DNA from 3 places in the Nocardioides aquaticus genome. Region 2 is predicted to be linked to each of the others. Evidence: riboswitches for the same ligand, from Rfam matches in the RefSeq annotation. Region 2 holds a riboswitch; each other region holds the start of a gene.

Region 1 (4,710 bases), 1.4 Mb from region 2:
CGGCGAGGTGGGCGGCCAGCCGCTCGGCGGCCTCGGCGTAGAAGTCGGCCATCGCGCCGGCGTAGCCGCCCGGGTGGTCGGTGCCGCCGGTGGTGACGGGGTAGCGGAGCTCCTCCTCGAGCGCCCCGGCCGGGATGAGGTCGGCCGCGGTGCGCCGCGCGTTCGACTCCTTGCCGACGCCGGCGTGGTAGGCCACCACGTCGGCCGCGGCGATCAGCCGGGCCGCCTTGAGGGTCACCAGCTCGGGGTCGCCGGGGCCGAGGCCGACCCCGGCGAACCTTCCCGGCGCGGTCACTCCTCCTCCTGGGCCAGCGCGTTGAGGGCCGAGGCCGTCATCGCGGACCCGCCGCGCCGCCCGCGGACGGTCACGAACGGCACGTCGATGCCGTGGTCGGCGGCGAACGAGGCCAGGGCGTCCTTGGACTCCGCGGCCCCGATGAAGCCGACCGGGCAGCCGATCACGGCGGCCGGGCGCGGGGCGCCGTCGAGCAGCATCTCGAGCAGGTGGAACAGCGCGGTCGGGGCGTTGCCGATCGCGACGACCGCGCCGTCGAGGTGGTCGGCCCACAGGGAGACGGCCGCGGCCGAGCGGGTGGTGCCCCAGGCCGCGGCCAGGCCCGGGACGCGGCGGTCGGGCAGGTAGCAGTGGACGTCGTTGCCCGCCGGCAGGCGCGAGGCGGTGATGCCGGTGGCCACCATCCGGGCGTCGCAGAGGATCGGCGCGCCGGCGGCCAGCGCGGTGCGCGCCGCCGGGACCAGGCGCGGGTGGACCACGAGGTCGTCGACCAGGTCGACCTGGCCGGTGCCGTGGATCATCCGCACCGCGAGCCGCTCGGCGTCGCCCGGCACCCGGGACAGGTCGCTCTCGCGGCGGATGGTCGCGAAGGAGTCGACGTAGATCTCCGGGCCGTGGTCGACGTAGGCGTACCGCTGCGGCGGCCGGGACAGCGGGGTCATCGCGCACCTCCCCCCTCGTGCGGGGCCGGGTCCGGCACCAGCACCCCGCGCCACGGCGTCACGACCAGCGTGCCGTCGGGGTCCCGGGCGACGAGGTCGTCGACCAGGTCGGGGCCGAGCACGCCGTCGGGGGCCGCGACGTGCTCACCGCCGACCAGCGGGCCGTACGCCGGTCGCGCGGTCGGGGCCGGGACGCAGTCGTCGGGCTCCCGGGCGGGCGCCAGGGGACCGTCGAGCTCGGCGACGTGCCAGGCGGCGGCCGGGTCGGGGCGGGCGTCCAGGAAGCGACGGACCAGGGCGAGCAGGGCGTCGGGCACGTCGGGGAGCGCCACCACGTCGCCCCAGGCCGTCCCGACGCGCAGCTGGGCGGTCCCGTCGTCGAGGGCCACCACCCCCAGGTCGCACGGGCGGTCGACCAGGTCGCCGCGGCCGTCGTCGAGCACGAGCAGGAACCGTCCGGAGAGGTCGGCGGCGGCGGGCTCGGCCAGCAGCGCCGCGTCGAGGGCGTCCACGACCGGGCGCAGGTCGGCGCGGCCGCCGCCCGGTCGGCCGGTGTCCAGCCCGGTCTGCGGCGAGGCCATCAGGTTGCGGACCAGCTCGTGGCTGGGCGACGGCAGCAGGCCGGTGCCGGCGAGGGCCGCGGCGACGTCGGGCCGTACGGCGCCCGTCGTGGCCGGGTCGGCCGGCAGGGCACGCAGCTGGAGGTTGGCGCGACCGGTCAGGTGGAGGTCGCCGTCGCCGTGGGTACGGGCGACCCCGGAGAGCGAGGCCAGGGCCCGGGCGGCGACCCGGCCGCCGGGGAGCCGGAGCCGGACCAGCAGGCCGTCCTCGGCGGGCCAGGGCCGGGCGACACCGGGACAGCGGTCCGCGGCGGCGTCCCGGCCGTCGGGACCGGGCCGCGAGCGGACGAGGGGTGGGTGGGGCACGGTCACCTCGGTGGTCGGAGGCTCGTGCGCGGAGCCTGCGTGGACCGGACGACGGGCGTCGCCGGGGCCAGCAGGTCTTCGGACTCGGGATCGCCCGGCGCGGAGCACCTTCCCGGACCGATGCCGCTGGTCCAGTGGCCTGCCTCTCGACAGGAGCCCCGTCCGTCACCCATACCGCTGCGCGTCAGTCCCGGCCTCGCACCGGGTTCCCTGGCCTCCCGGCGGACCGGGGGGCGTGACTGGCGCGGCCAACCTAGCAAGCGTCGTCCACTGGTCTGGTCACACGCGCGCGGGTGGGTCGTCCTCACCAGGCGCCCCCCACACTGGCCCCATGTGCGACGACTACGTCGGGCAGCGGACGGGCCGGCGGACGGGGCCGCGGCCCCTGACCGCCCCCCGACCGGCCGCCGAGCGCCGTCCGGGCTGCCTGGAGTGCACCGCCGCCGGCCGGCAGGAGGCCTTCGAGGACCTGTACGACGCCACCGTCGACCAGGTCTGGCGCCTCGCGCGGCTCAAGGGCCGCGGCGACGAGGCGTGGGCGCACCAGGTCGTGCGCGAGACCTACGCCGAGGTCTGGCGCAGCGCGTCGACCTACCGCCCCACGGAGCACCGCCCCCTGACCTGGGTGCTGGCCGTGACCTCCGCGGTGGCCCGCACCGGACCCCGCCGCGACCCCGGTCCCTGGGACGGGCAGGCCGCGTGAGCGAGAACGACACCGACGTCGTGGTGGTCGGCGCGGGCCTCGCGGGCCTGCGCTGCGCCCGGGCCCTGGTCGACCGGGGCCACGACGTCGTGGTCCTCGAGCGCGACGACGCCGTCGGCGGTCGGATCCGCACCGACCACGTCGACGGGTTCGCCCTCGACCGCGGCTTCCAACTGCTCAACCCGGCGTACCGCGCGGTGCGCCGCTGGGTCGACGTGGACGCCCTCGGCCTGCAGCCGTTCGCCGCCGGCGTGGCCGCCCGGAACGACGACGGGCTGGTCCGCCTCGGCAACCCGCTGGCCGCGCCCGCGCTGCTGCTGCCCTCGGTGCGGGCGGTCCTCCCGCGCCCGCGCGAGGTGCTCGCGGCCGCCCGCTGGGCCGCCCCGCTGCTGCGCGCCCGGCCCGGCCGCCGCCTGGCCACGAGCCTGACCACGGCCTCGCCGCGGCGCGACGTGAGCCGCCGCGAGGCGCTCGACCGCGCCGGGGTCGACGGGCTGCTGCGCGCCACGCTCGACTCGTTCTTCGCCGGGGTGGTGCTGGAGGACGACGGCTCGACCTCGCAGGCCTACGCCCTGCTGCTCACCGCCACCTTCCTGGCCGGCACCCCCGCCCTGCCCGAGCACGGGATGCAGGCGTTGCCCGCGCAGCTGGCCGGGAGGCTCGGCGACCGGGTGAGGCTCGGCACCGCCGTGGACTCCGTCGAGACCGTCGCCGGGGGCGCGGTCGTGCACGCCGGCGGCACGACGCTGCGCGCCCGCCAGGTGGTGGTGGCCGTCGCCGGCCAGGACGCCGGTGCGCTGACCGGCCCCGACGCGGAGCCGACGCCGCGTACCAAGGGCGTCGTGACCTCGTGGTTCGCCGCCGACGAGGCCCCGACGGACTCCCACCTGCTGTTCGTCGACGGACGCTCCCGCCCGTCCGGTCCGCTGGTCAACACCGCGGTGGTCAGCAACCCGGCGCCGTCGTACGCCCCGGCGGGGCAGCACCTGGTCCAGGCCTCGGCCCTGCTCGGGCCGGACCGGCCGGTGCCGACCGAGGACGACGTCCGCCGGCACGCCGGCGAGCTGCTCGGCGCCGACCCTCGCGGCTGGCGGCTGCTGCACCGCCACGAGGTGCCGCACGCGCTCCCGGCCCAGCCGGCGCCGCTGGCGCTGCGTCGTCCCGTCCGCCTCCGCGACCACCTGGTCGTCTGCGGCGACCACCGCGACACCGCCTCGATCCAGGGCGCGCTGGTCAGCGGCCAGCGGGCCGCGCTCGACGTCGCCGCCGCGCTCGCCCGCTAGCCCCGCCGCCCCGCCGCCCCGAGCCGCCGCCCCGCCGCACCGAGCCGCCGCTGTAACGCTGTGTTACTTCGTCTGGTGCGGCGTCACGACGCTGGACCAGACGAAGTAACACAGCGTTACAGCTGGCTGGCACCCGCACCCGCACCCGCGGCCGCACCCGCGGCCCGGCAGCCCGGGGTCAGCCGAGCCGCGCCGCCAGCGCCCGGCCGAGGTCGCGCCCGGAGGTCCAGGCGGTCTCGACCTTCGGCGGGCCGCCCCAGCCGTCGCCACAGACGCCGAGGCCCGACTCCGTCAGCAGGTACGGGTCGTCGCGCTCGCCGGTCGGGCGGGCCACGGACCAGCGCTGCACGTAGGTGCCGGCGGGGTCGTCCTCGATGCGCAGCAGCCGCTGCAGCGCGGCGAGCATGGCCGGCCCCGCGGCCTGCGGGTCCTCCAGGTTCGCCGCGGCCAGGGCCGGGGTGGAGTGCGCGACGAGGACGGGGGCGTCGTCGCCGCGGCGGCGGCCGTCGTCGGCGATCCAGGAGAGGTGGTCGTCGCCGTTGACGAACGCGCCGTGGAAGGGCCCCGGGGCCACCACGCCGTCCCAGGTGCGTGCGCCCCACCAGGCCGCCAGCGCCAGGATCGGCTCGGAGGGCCGGGTGAGCTGCTCACGGTGCCGCACCAGCCCCTCGCCGAGCAGCCGGGCCGCCTGCTCGTCCGGCATCGCCAGCACGACGGCCGGCGCGGTGGCTCCGTCGACGTCGAGACCGTCGGCCGTCGCCGTCACCGAGGACACCGCGCCCTCCTCGACCGTCACGCCCGCGGTCCCGGCGAGGGCCTCGACCAGCGACCGCAGGCCGCC
Region 2 (4,710 bases):
AACTCCGCGTCGGGTCCACCGGTTGGGGGCCGGTCATCGAGCTGACCTCGGCCGCCCAGGTACTGACCGAGCTGACCCTGCGCTTCCTCCACGAGCGCGGCGCCGGACCCTTGGCGCCGTGGCACGTCGACGAGCTCGCGCAGCCGCTGGTCGATCCCTGCCCGCGCGAGGCCGCAACCAATGTCACCTGCCCGGTCCTGCCGTACGGACCCGTCGCAGGTGGCGAACACGTTGCCGCTCCCCAGGGTGTCATCGACCGTGCCCTTGCCAGCCTGCTCGCCGGATATGACCGGGAGCTGGTCGTCACACCGTGGCGGGGCGTCCTCGTCCCGTCCGAGGAGGCCCGATGAACGACCTGCGGCGCCCCCCGCGCCACTACACCTACATCGACCACGGGGCGTCGATCTACGTGGAGTCCTTCGCAACCATCCGTCGAGAGGCGAACCTCGGCGGTATCCCCGCTGACGCCGAGAAGATCGCGGTCCGGATGGTGCATGGGAGTGGCCAGGTGGACCTCGTGCCCGACCTTGTGATCCACCCGGGGCTGGCCCCGGCGGCCCGGCTCGCACTGTCGACGGGAGCGCCGATCCTCGCCGATGCTCGGATGGTCGCCATGGGCATCACGGCCGGCCGACTGTCGGCCGAAAACGACGTGCTCTGCTTCCTTAACGACGAGCGCGTACCCGGTCTGGCCGCCGCGTGGAGCACGACCCGGACGGCCGCGGCTGTCTCGTTGTGGGAGCCCCACCTGGAGGGCGCCGTCGTGGCGATCGGCAACGCGCCCACGGCACTGTTCCACCTGTTGGAGATGCTGATCGCTGGGGCACCCCGACCCGCGGCGATCGTTGGCTGCCCGGTTGGTTTCATCGGCGCGGCGGAGTCCAAGGAGGCCCTCGTCTCGTTGCATCAGGACCACGGCATCGACATCCCGTTTGTCACGGTGCGCGGGCGCCGCGGGGGTTCGGCGATGACCTCGTCCGCCGTCAACGCGCTGGCTCAGGAGAAGGAGTGACCGGGCACTTCTACGGTGTCGGACTCGGCCCCGGAGATCCCGAGCTGATGACCCTCAAGGCGGCCCGGCTGATCGCCGGCGCCGACGTGATTGCCTTTCACGCAGGGGTGGGCAAGCAGTCCAACGCGCGCCGTATCGCCTCCGGCCTGATCCCGAAAACGGCTCTGGAGGAGGAGCTTCGTTACCCCGTCACGACCGGTCGCACCGAACATTCGGGGGGTTATGCCGGAGCTATGGCGGAATTCTACGAGCAGTCGGCCGCCCGCCTGGCCGCGCACCTCGAGCTCGGTCGGACGGTGGTGCTGCTCGCCGAGGGAGACCCGCTGTTCTACGGCTCCTACATGTACATGCATGACCGTCTCTCCGAGCGGTTCCTGACCGAGGTCGTTCCGGGTGTGCCGGCGTTCGCCGCGGCCACGGCAGCCGTCGCGTCGCCGCTGGTGCGGCAGACCGACGTGCTGACGATCCTGCCGGGCACGCTGCCCGAGGCCGAGCTCGCACGACGGCTGGCCGACACCGACGGCGCGATCATCATGAAGCTGGGCCGCACCTTCCCGGCCGTCAGGTCGGCCTTGGCGCAGGCGGGCCGGCTCGAGCACGCGCTCTATGTCGAACGGGCCTCGATGCCCGAACAGCGGTGGCTTCCGGTGGCGGACGTGGACCCTGCGACAGTGCCGTACTTCTCGCTGATCGTAGTGCCGGGAGACTCGCTGCACCAGGAACCGACGGGGCGACGAGCTCACGCCCAGCCAGAGCCGGTCGAGCACACCGCGGAGCTCCTGGTGGTCGGGCTCGGTCCAGGCCCGGAGGGGTGGATCACTCCCGAGGCGACCACAGCGCTGCGCGAGGTGGACCACGTGGTGGGTTACGCGCCGTACGTGAACCGGGTGCCGCAACGCGCCGGCCTGACCAGGCATGCCTCAGGCAACACCGTCGAGCTCGACCGGGCCCGGCTGGCTCTCGACCTTGCACTGCGCGGAGAGAAGGTCGCCGTCGTTTCCGGCGGGGACGCCGGGGTGTTCGGGATGGCCTCGGCCGTCCACGAGGCCGCCGCCGACCCGGCCTACGCTGAGGTGACGATCCGGGTGCTGCCCGGCGTGAGTGCGGTGCAGGCCGTAGCCGCACGGGCGGGCGCGCCCATCGGCGCAGATTTCGCGGTCGTCAGCCTGTCGGACCGGCTCAAGCCCTGGTCGGTCGTCGAACGACGGCTGCGGGCCATCGCTGAAGCCGACCTCGTGCTGGCGATCTACAACCCCGCGTCCCGCTCCCGGACCGACCAGATCGTGCGCGCCCAGAAGCTGCTGCTCGAGCACAAGTCCGCCGCCACGGTCGTGGTGGTGGGTCGCGACATCGGCCGCGAGGAGGAGTCGCTGCGCGTCACCACGCTGGCCGAGCTCGACCCGGAGTCGATCGACATGAAGTGCCTGCTGATCGTGGGGGCCTCGACCACACGTCGTACGGCGTCCGGGAGCGTGTGGACACCGCGGTTCGTCGACTGAGTCAGGACTTCGTCGAGCGGTCTCGCGTCGGGTCGTAGAGGTAGGAGTCCCCACCATCGCGGGGATCCAGAGCCCGCCCGACCATGATCACAGCGGCCTGCCGGAGGCCCGCGTGCTCGACCTGCTCGGCGATGTCGGCGACGGTGCCGTGGAGCACTACTTCACCCGTCTGGCTGGCTCGGTAGACCACGACCACCGGGCAGTCAGCGCCATACTCGCCCACCAGCTCGCTGATCACCTCACGGATCCGAGTGGTTGCCAGGTGGATCACGAGGGTGGCGCGAGTGCGTGCGAAGTGGCGAAGGGCCTCGGTCTCAGGCATCGCCGTCGATCTGGCCTGGGCGCGGGTCAGCACCACGGACTGGGTGATCAGCGGCACCGTCAGCTCGCGACCCACCAGCGCGGCAGCAGCGGCGTAGGCCGGCACCCCCGGCGTCACCTCCCAGGCCACGCCGGCCTCGTCGAGGCGACGGGTCTGCTCGGTCAGGGCCGAGTAGACCGACGGGTCTCCCGACACCAACCGGACGACCTCGAGCCCGTCCCGGTCGGTCTCGAGAAGGTGACCCATGATCTGGTCGAGGTCGAGATGCTGGGTATCGACGAGCTGGGTGTCCGGGGAGCAGTGCCCGAGGACCTCCTCATCGAGGTAGGTGCCCGGGTACAGTCGGGTGAGGCTGCCGGTCACCACCCCGAGCACCGTCGCCGCGCCGCCTACGAAGACCGCATCCGGGGCTGGCAGCTTGTCGAACGCCTCCGGTGCGCGGCCGTGGACAACCCGCAGCGTGGGAACGCCGAGAGACGCGGCGTTGCGGCCGATCCGCGCGGCGCGCTCGGGGTCGGCCTCGACGGCGACAGTCGTACAGGTGGGGTGGGCGCGCATCCACTCGATCCCCACGGAGCCGGCACCGGCACCCGCGCCCTGGCCGGTTCGGGCAGACCCGCCCCCCCGTCTGCACCGAGGCCGACGACAGTGACACGAGAGGGCAGTGAGAAGGACACGACGGCACGCTATCGTGACCGGTGACAGGCACGAGGTGCCCCGAGGTGCCGGACGTCCCACACGGAGCGGGCGGTCTGAGGGGAGAATCTGGGAAGTCGGTGAGAATCCGGCACAGGCCCGCTGCGGTGGTCTGGACGGCGTCCCCGGACGTCGAGCCAGCAAGTCCGAAGACCGGCCTTGCGCCCACGTATTCACTGGCGACGAGCGGGAGCCTCCCATGCCACAGCACTACCCGTTTTCTGCCGTCGTCGGTTCCGACGACATGGCGCTCGCCCTTCTGCTCACCACAATCTCGCCCGACATCGGCGGGGTGCTGGTACGCGGCGAGAAGGGCACCGCGAAGTCCACGATCGTGCGCGCACTCACCACCGTCCTGCCCCCCATCGACGTGGTGGCCGGGGACCGGTTCTCCAGCGACCCCCGCGAAAGCACCACACTCTCCCCCGACGGCCCGTTCGCCTCGGACGCGAAGACCGAGGCGCGGCCGGTGCGTCTCGTCGAGCTGCCCGTCGGTGTCACCGAGGACCGCGTGCTCGGGTCGCTGCACCTTGAGCGGGCACTGTCCGAAGGCCGTGCCGAGTACGAGCCTGGTCTGCTCGCTCGCGCCCACCGCGGGATCCTGTACGTCGACGAGGTCAACCTGTTGCACGACCACCTGGTCGACCTGCTCCTCGACGCCGCCGCCATGGGCCGATCCACTGTTGAACGGGACGGAGTCTCGGTCGAGCACGCGGCACGCTTCGTGCTGGTCGGCACGATGAACCCCGAGGAGGGCGAGCTCCGACCCCAGCTCCTCGACCGGTTCGGCCTCACCGTCGAGGTCGCAGCTTCTCGGGACCCGGCGGTCCGGGTCGACGTCGTACGCCGCCGGCTCGCCTACGACGCAGACCCGGATGGCTTCGCGGCGACGTACGACGATGCGGAGCGGGCCCTCACCGCCCGCATCGTCAAGTCACAGGAGATCGTCGGGACGGTGCACCTCTCCGAGCAGGCGCTGTGGAAGATCGCGGAGGTCTGTGCAGCCTTCGACGTGGACGGTATGCGTGCCGACATCGTGACCGCCCGCACCGCCGTCGCCCACGCGGCCTGGCACGGACGCACCGAGGTCACGCGCGAGGACATCCGGGCGGCGGCTCGGCTGGCGCTCCCCCACCGGCGCCGGCGCAACCCGTTCGACGCACCCGGCCTGGACGAGGACC
Region 3 (4,710 bases), 1.4 Mb from region 2:
TCGTCGAGCCGTCGGCCCTGCTCGGCGACCGCGGAGTAGAGCGACGGGTCGCCGGAGACGAGCCGGACGACGTCCTCGCCCGCCGCGTCGGCCGCCACGAGGTGGCCGACGATCACGTCGAGGTCGAGGCCCTGGGTGTCGACCAGACGGGCGTCGTGGCGGCAGTGGGACAGCACCGCCTCGTCGAGGTACGTGCCCGGGTAGAGCACCACGTCGGCCTGCCCCAGCAGGGCCGCGGCGCGCAGGGTGAGCAGGTCGGCGGCGCCCGGGCCGGCGCCCACGAAGCGGACGGTCATGGCTGCTCCTCCACGGTGCTGGTGCTGGTGCTGGTGGTGGTGGGGACGGTCCAGCTCCACTGGGTGACGGCCCGGGCGGGCGTCCAGCCGCGGAAGGAGCCGATCGGGGCAGCGTGCTCGACCGAGGTGCGGGTCAGCTCGCCGCCGTGGTCGGCGTGCATCCGGGCCAGCAGGGACTCGGTCTCCAGGGTGACCCCGTGCACGACCAGCCGGCTGCCGGGGCCGCGGTCGGCCAGCGCCTGGCGGCACAGGTCGAGCAGGCCGGGCGCCGTGGCGCCGCCGCCGACGAACACCGCGTCCGGGTGGGCCAGCGCGACCGGCAGGGTCGCGACGACCTCCTGGGCGCGGCCGGTGCGGACGTCGAGCGCGGGCACCCCGAGGCCCGCGGCGTTGCGCGCGATCCGGGCGGCCCGCGCGGGGTCGATCTCGACCGCGACGGCCCGGCACGTCGGGTGCGCACGCATCCACTCGACGCCGACCGAGCCGGCGCCCGCGCCGAGGTCCCACAGCAGCTGCCCGGGCTGGGGGGCGAGCCGGGCCAGGGCGGAGGCGCGCAGGTCGCGCTTCGTGAGCTGGCCGTCGTGCTCGTACGCCTCGTCCGGCAGCCCGGCGGTCCACGACCCGACCACGGGCCCGCGCAGGTCGACCGCCACCACGTTGAGCGGGGGGACGCGGGCGTCGGCGGCCGCGTCCCAGGCCGCGGCGGCGGCGTCGAGGCGCGACTCGGTCGGCGCGCCGAGGTCGCCGAGCACCGCCAGCAGCGAGGCGCCGTACCCCTGCCGGACGAGGAGCCGGGCCAGCGCGCCCGGCGTGGTCGCGTCCGAGGACAGCGCGACCACGCGGCGGCCCGGGGCGAGCTCGCGCAGGACGAGCGCGGGGTCGCGGCCCACCAGGCTGACCACCGCGGCGCTCTCGGCCGACCAGCCGAGCCGTCCCCGGGCCAGCGCGACCGACGACAGGCCGGGGTGGACCTCCACGGCGTCGGCGCCGAGCAGGTCGACCAGCGTGGTGCCGACGCCGGACAGCAGCGGGTCGCCGGTGGCCAGGGCGACCACCCGTCGCCCGGCGTGCTCGGCCAGCAGGGACGGCAGGCCCGCGCGCAGCGGCACCGGCCACGGCACGCGGTGCTGACCGGGCCGCGGTTCCAGCAGCGCCAGGTGGCGGGCCCCGCCCAGCACCACCTCCGCGTCGTCGACGAGCGACCGCAGGCGCGCCGGGACGCCCGGCCACCCGTCGGCGCCGATCCCCACGACCGTGATCCTCGCCCTCATGGGCGCCGACCCTAGGGCGTGCCTCCGGAGGGCCGGACTGCGCTAGCGTGGCGGCTCAGCCACGAGGTGCCCCGACGCCCCGGTCACGACCGGACGCCGAGGGGAGAATCTGGGAAGCCGGTGAGAGTCCGGCACAGGCCCGCTGCGGTGACCTGGACGCGCGATCCGGCGTGCTCGAGGAAGTCCGAAGACCGGCCTCGAGGCGCCCATCCGATGGCGGACGAGCGGGAGCCTCCCATGCCAGCGCACTACCCCTTCTCTGCCGTCGTGCCCGCGGGCGACCTCGGCGACATCAGCGGCGACACCAGCGGCGACAGCGGCACCGGCGAGACCGGCGCCCGGCCGGGCGACCTGGACCCGATGGCGCTCGCCCTGGTGCTGACCACGATCAGCCCCGCCATCGGCGGCGTGCTGGTCCGCGGCGAGAAGGGCACCGCGAAGTCGACGATCGTGCGCGCCCTCGCCGCGGTGCTGCCGCCGGTCGAGGTCGTGGCCGGGGACCGGTTCTCCTCCGACCCCGCCGACCGCGGCCGGGAGACCGCGTCGCCGGACGGCCCGTTCGCCTCCGACGCGGCGGTGGAGAGCCGGCCCGTACGCCTCGTCGAGCTGCCCGTCGGTGCGACCGAGGACCGGGTGCTCGGCTCGCTGCACCTGGAGCGGGCGCTGAGCCAGGGCACGGCGGAGTACGAGCCCGGCCTGCTGGCCCGTGCGCACCGCGGCATCCTCTACGTCGACGAGGTCAACCTGCTGCACGACCACCTCGTCGACCTGCTCCTCGACGCGGCGGCGATGGGCCGCGCGACCGTCGAGCGGGACGGGGTGTCGGTCTCGCACGCGGCCCGCTTCGTGCTGGTCGGGACGATGAACCCCGAGGAGGGCGAGCTGCGCCCGCAGCTGCTCGACCGGTTCGGCCTGACCGCCGAGGTCGCCGCCCCCCGCGACCCGGCCCGACGGGTCGAGGTGGTCCGTCGGCGGATGGCCTACGACGCCGACCCGGACGCCTTCGCAGCGGCCTGGGCGCCGGACGAGGAGGCGCTGCGGGCGCGCGTCGCGGCCGCGCAGGCCCTGGTCGGCGACGTCGTCGTCGGCGACGGGGCCCTGCTGCGGATCGCCGAGCTCTGCGCGGCGCTCGACGTCGACGGGATGCGCGCCGACATCGTCACCGCGCGCACCGCCGCCGCGCACGCCGCCTGGCACGGCCGGCGCTTCGTGACGACCGAGGACATCCGCGCCGCGGCCCGCCTCTCCCTGCCGCACCGCCGCCGGCGCAACCCCTTCGACGCCCCCGGCCTCGAGGAGGACCTGCTGGACGACCTGCTGCCCGACGACCCCGACGAGCCCGACCCCGAGCCGCCCGGTGGCGGGGACGGTGGCGGGGACGGTGGCGGGGACGACGGCGGGACGTCAGACGCTCCGGACACCTCCCCGGACGGAGCGCATGACGCTGCGCCGGACCCAGGACCGGACCCGGGACCGGCGGACGGCGGGACGTCAGACGCTCCGGACAACCACCTGGACGGAACGCATGACGCAGGACCGGACCCCGCACCGGACCCCGCTCCCGCTCCCCCGCCCGGCGGGACCTCCACCGTCGGTGCGGGACAGGCGTACCGCGCCCGACTGCTGGCCGTCCGCGGCACCGGCGAGGGCGAGGCCGGGCGGCGCAGCCGGGCGGTGACGTCGACCGGACGCCGTACGGGCTCCCGACCCGGCCGCCAGGGCGCGGTGCACCTCGGCGAGACCGTACGGGCCGCCGCGCCGCACCAGGTCGCCCGCGGCCGGGTGCCCGGGACGGGCGGGCGGGTGCTGCTGCGCCCGGACGACCTGCGGGTGGCGGTGCGCGAGGGCCGGGAGTCGAACCTCGTCCTGTTCTGCGTCGACGCGTCCGGCTCGATGGCGGCCCGGCGGCGGATGGAGGAGGTCAAGGCGGCGATCCTGTCGCTGCTGCTCGACGCCTACCGCCGCCGCGACAAGGTCGGGCTGGTCACCTTCCGCGGCACGGGCGCCGAGCTGACGCTGCCACCGACCCGCTCGGTCGACGTCGCCGCGGCGCGCCTCGAGGTGCTGCCCGCCGGCGGGCGTACGCCCCTGGCCGAGGGCCTGCTCGAGGCCGCCCGCTGCCTGGAGGTGGAGCGGGTCCGCGACCCGCGCCGGCGCCCGCTGCTGGTTGTGGTGACCGACGGCCGCGCCACCTCCGGGGCCGACGCCGTCGACCGGTCGCGGAGCGCCGCCGACCTGCTCGCCGCCGCCGGCGTCGGGAGCGTGGTGGTGGACTGCGAGTCCGGGCCGATGCGGATGGGCCTGGCGCGCCGGCTGGCCGAGCACCTCGGCGCCGAGCACGTGCCGGTCGGCGAGGTGAGCGCGGACGCGCTGGCCGCCGTAGCCCGTCCGGCCGGTGCCGCCTGATGGACCTCTACGAGGCTGTCGCGCGTCGGCGGGACGTCCGGGCCGAGTTCAGCGGGGAGCCGCTGGACGACGCCGTGCTCGAGCGGGTGCTCGGCGCGGCGCACCGGGCCCCGAGCGTCGGGATGAGCCAGCCGTGGGACTTCGTGCTCGTCCGCGACCCCGGCACGCTCGGGGCGTTCGCCCAGCACGTGGCGGGCGAGCGGGAGGCGTACGCCGCCGACCTGCCGCCCGACCGCGCCGCCACCTTCGCGGCCATCAAGGTCGAGGGCGTCCGCGAGGCCGGCCTCGGCGTCGTCGTCACGCACGACCAGTCCCGCGGCGGGCCGCAGGTGCTCGGCCGGCGCACCATCGCCGACACCGGGCTCTACTCCACCTGCCTGGCCATCCAGAACCTCTGGCTGGCCGCGACCGCCGAGGGCGTCGGGGTGGGCTGGGTGTCGTTCTTCCGGGAGGAGTGGCTGGCCGAACGGCTCGCGCTGCCCCCGGGCGTACGGCCGGTCGCCTGGCTCTGCGTCGGCCCGGTCACCGGGCTGCAGGAGGTCCCCGACCTCGAGCGGCACCGCTGGCGCTCCCGGCGCCCGCTGGCCGACGCCGTGCACCACGAGACCTACCGCCGCACCCCGGCCGAGAGCAGGAGCTGACATGCCGCAGGGCACCCCGAGCACCGTCCCCGACGACGGCCTGACCACCGCCCAGCGCCGGCACCTGCCGCTGCTGATGGTCCACACCGGTGACGG

What was found. Region 2 has a riboswitch for cobalamin ahead of ENKNEFLB_RS08090 (magnesium chelatase subunit D family protein). Riboswitches for the same ligand answer to the same signal wherever they lie in the genome.
Region 1: linked by a shared signal. The riboswitch ahead of ENKNEFLB_RS01415 (nitrite reductase) and the one ahead of ENKNEFLB_RS08090 (magnesium chelatase subunit D family protein) in region 2 are both predicted to bind cobalamin.
Region 3: linked by a shared signal. The riboswitch ahead of ENKNEFLB_RS01390 (VWA domain-containing protein) and the one ahead of ENKNEFLB_RS08090 (magnesium chelatase subunit D family protein) in region 2 are both predicted to bind cobalamin.

Annotation. Positions count from the first base shown of each region.
Region 1 covers NZ_CP075371.1:280,371-285,080, forward strand. Annotated here, with positions in the region: gene ENKNEFLB_RS01405 (precorrin-2 C(20)-methyltransferase) at 1-295, opposite strand, end outside; gene ENKNEFLB_RS01410 (precorrin-8X methylmutase) at 292-957, opposite strand; gene ENKNEFLB_RS01415 (nitrite reductase) at 954-1,883, opposite strand; cobalamin riboswitch at 1,956-2,095, opposite strand; gene ENKNEFLB_RS01420 (sigma factor) at 2,215-2,586, shown strand; gene ENKNEFLB_RS01425 (flavin monoamine oxidase family protein) at 2,583-3,869, shown strand; gene ENKNEFLB_RS01430 (NAD(P)/FAD-dependent oxidoreductase) at 4,048-4,710, opposite strand, start outside.
Region 2 covers NZ_CP075371.1:1,682,355-1,687,064, reverse strand. Annotated here, with positions in the region: gene ENKNEFLB_RS08110 (hypothetical protein) at 1-350, shown strand, start outside; gene ENKNEFLB_RS08105 (precorrin-8X methylmutase) at 347-1,012, shown strand; gene cobJ (precorrin-3B C(17)-methyltransferase) at 1,060-2,511, shown strand; gene ENKNEFLB_RS08095 (cobalt-precorrin-4/precorrin-4 C(11)-methyltransferase) at 2,513-3,391, opposite strand; cobalamin riboswitch at 3,537-3,705, shown strand; gene ENKNEFLB_RS08090 (magnesium chelatase subunit D family protein) at 3,729-4,710, shown strand, end outside.
Region 3 covers NZ_CP075371.1:273,993-278,702, reverse strand. Annotated here, with positions in the region: gene ENKNEFLB_RS01400 (cobalt-precorrin-4/precorrin-4 C(11)-methyltransferase) at 1-296, opposite strand, end outside; gene cbiE (precorrin-6y C5,15-methyltransferase (decarboxylating) subunit CbiE) at 293-1,567, opposite strand; cobalamin riboswitch at 1,615-1,781, shown strand; gene ENKNEFLB_RS01390 (VWA domain-containing protein) at 1,928-3,973, shown strand; gene bluB (5,6-dimethylbenzimidazole synthase) at 3,973-4,614, shown strand; gene cobO (cob(I)yrinic acid a,c-diamide adenosyltransferase) at 4,616-4,710, shown strand, end outside.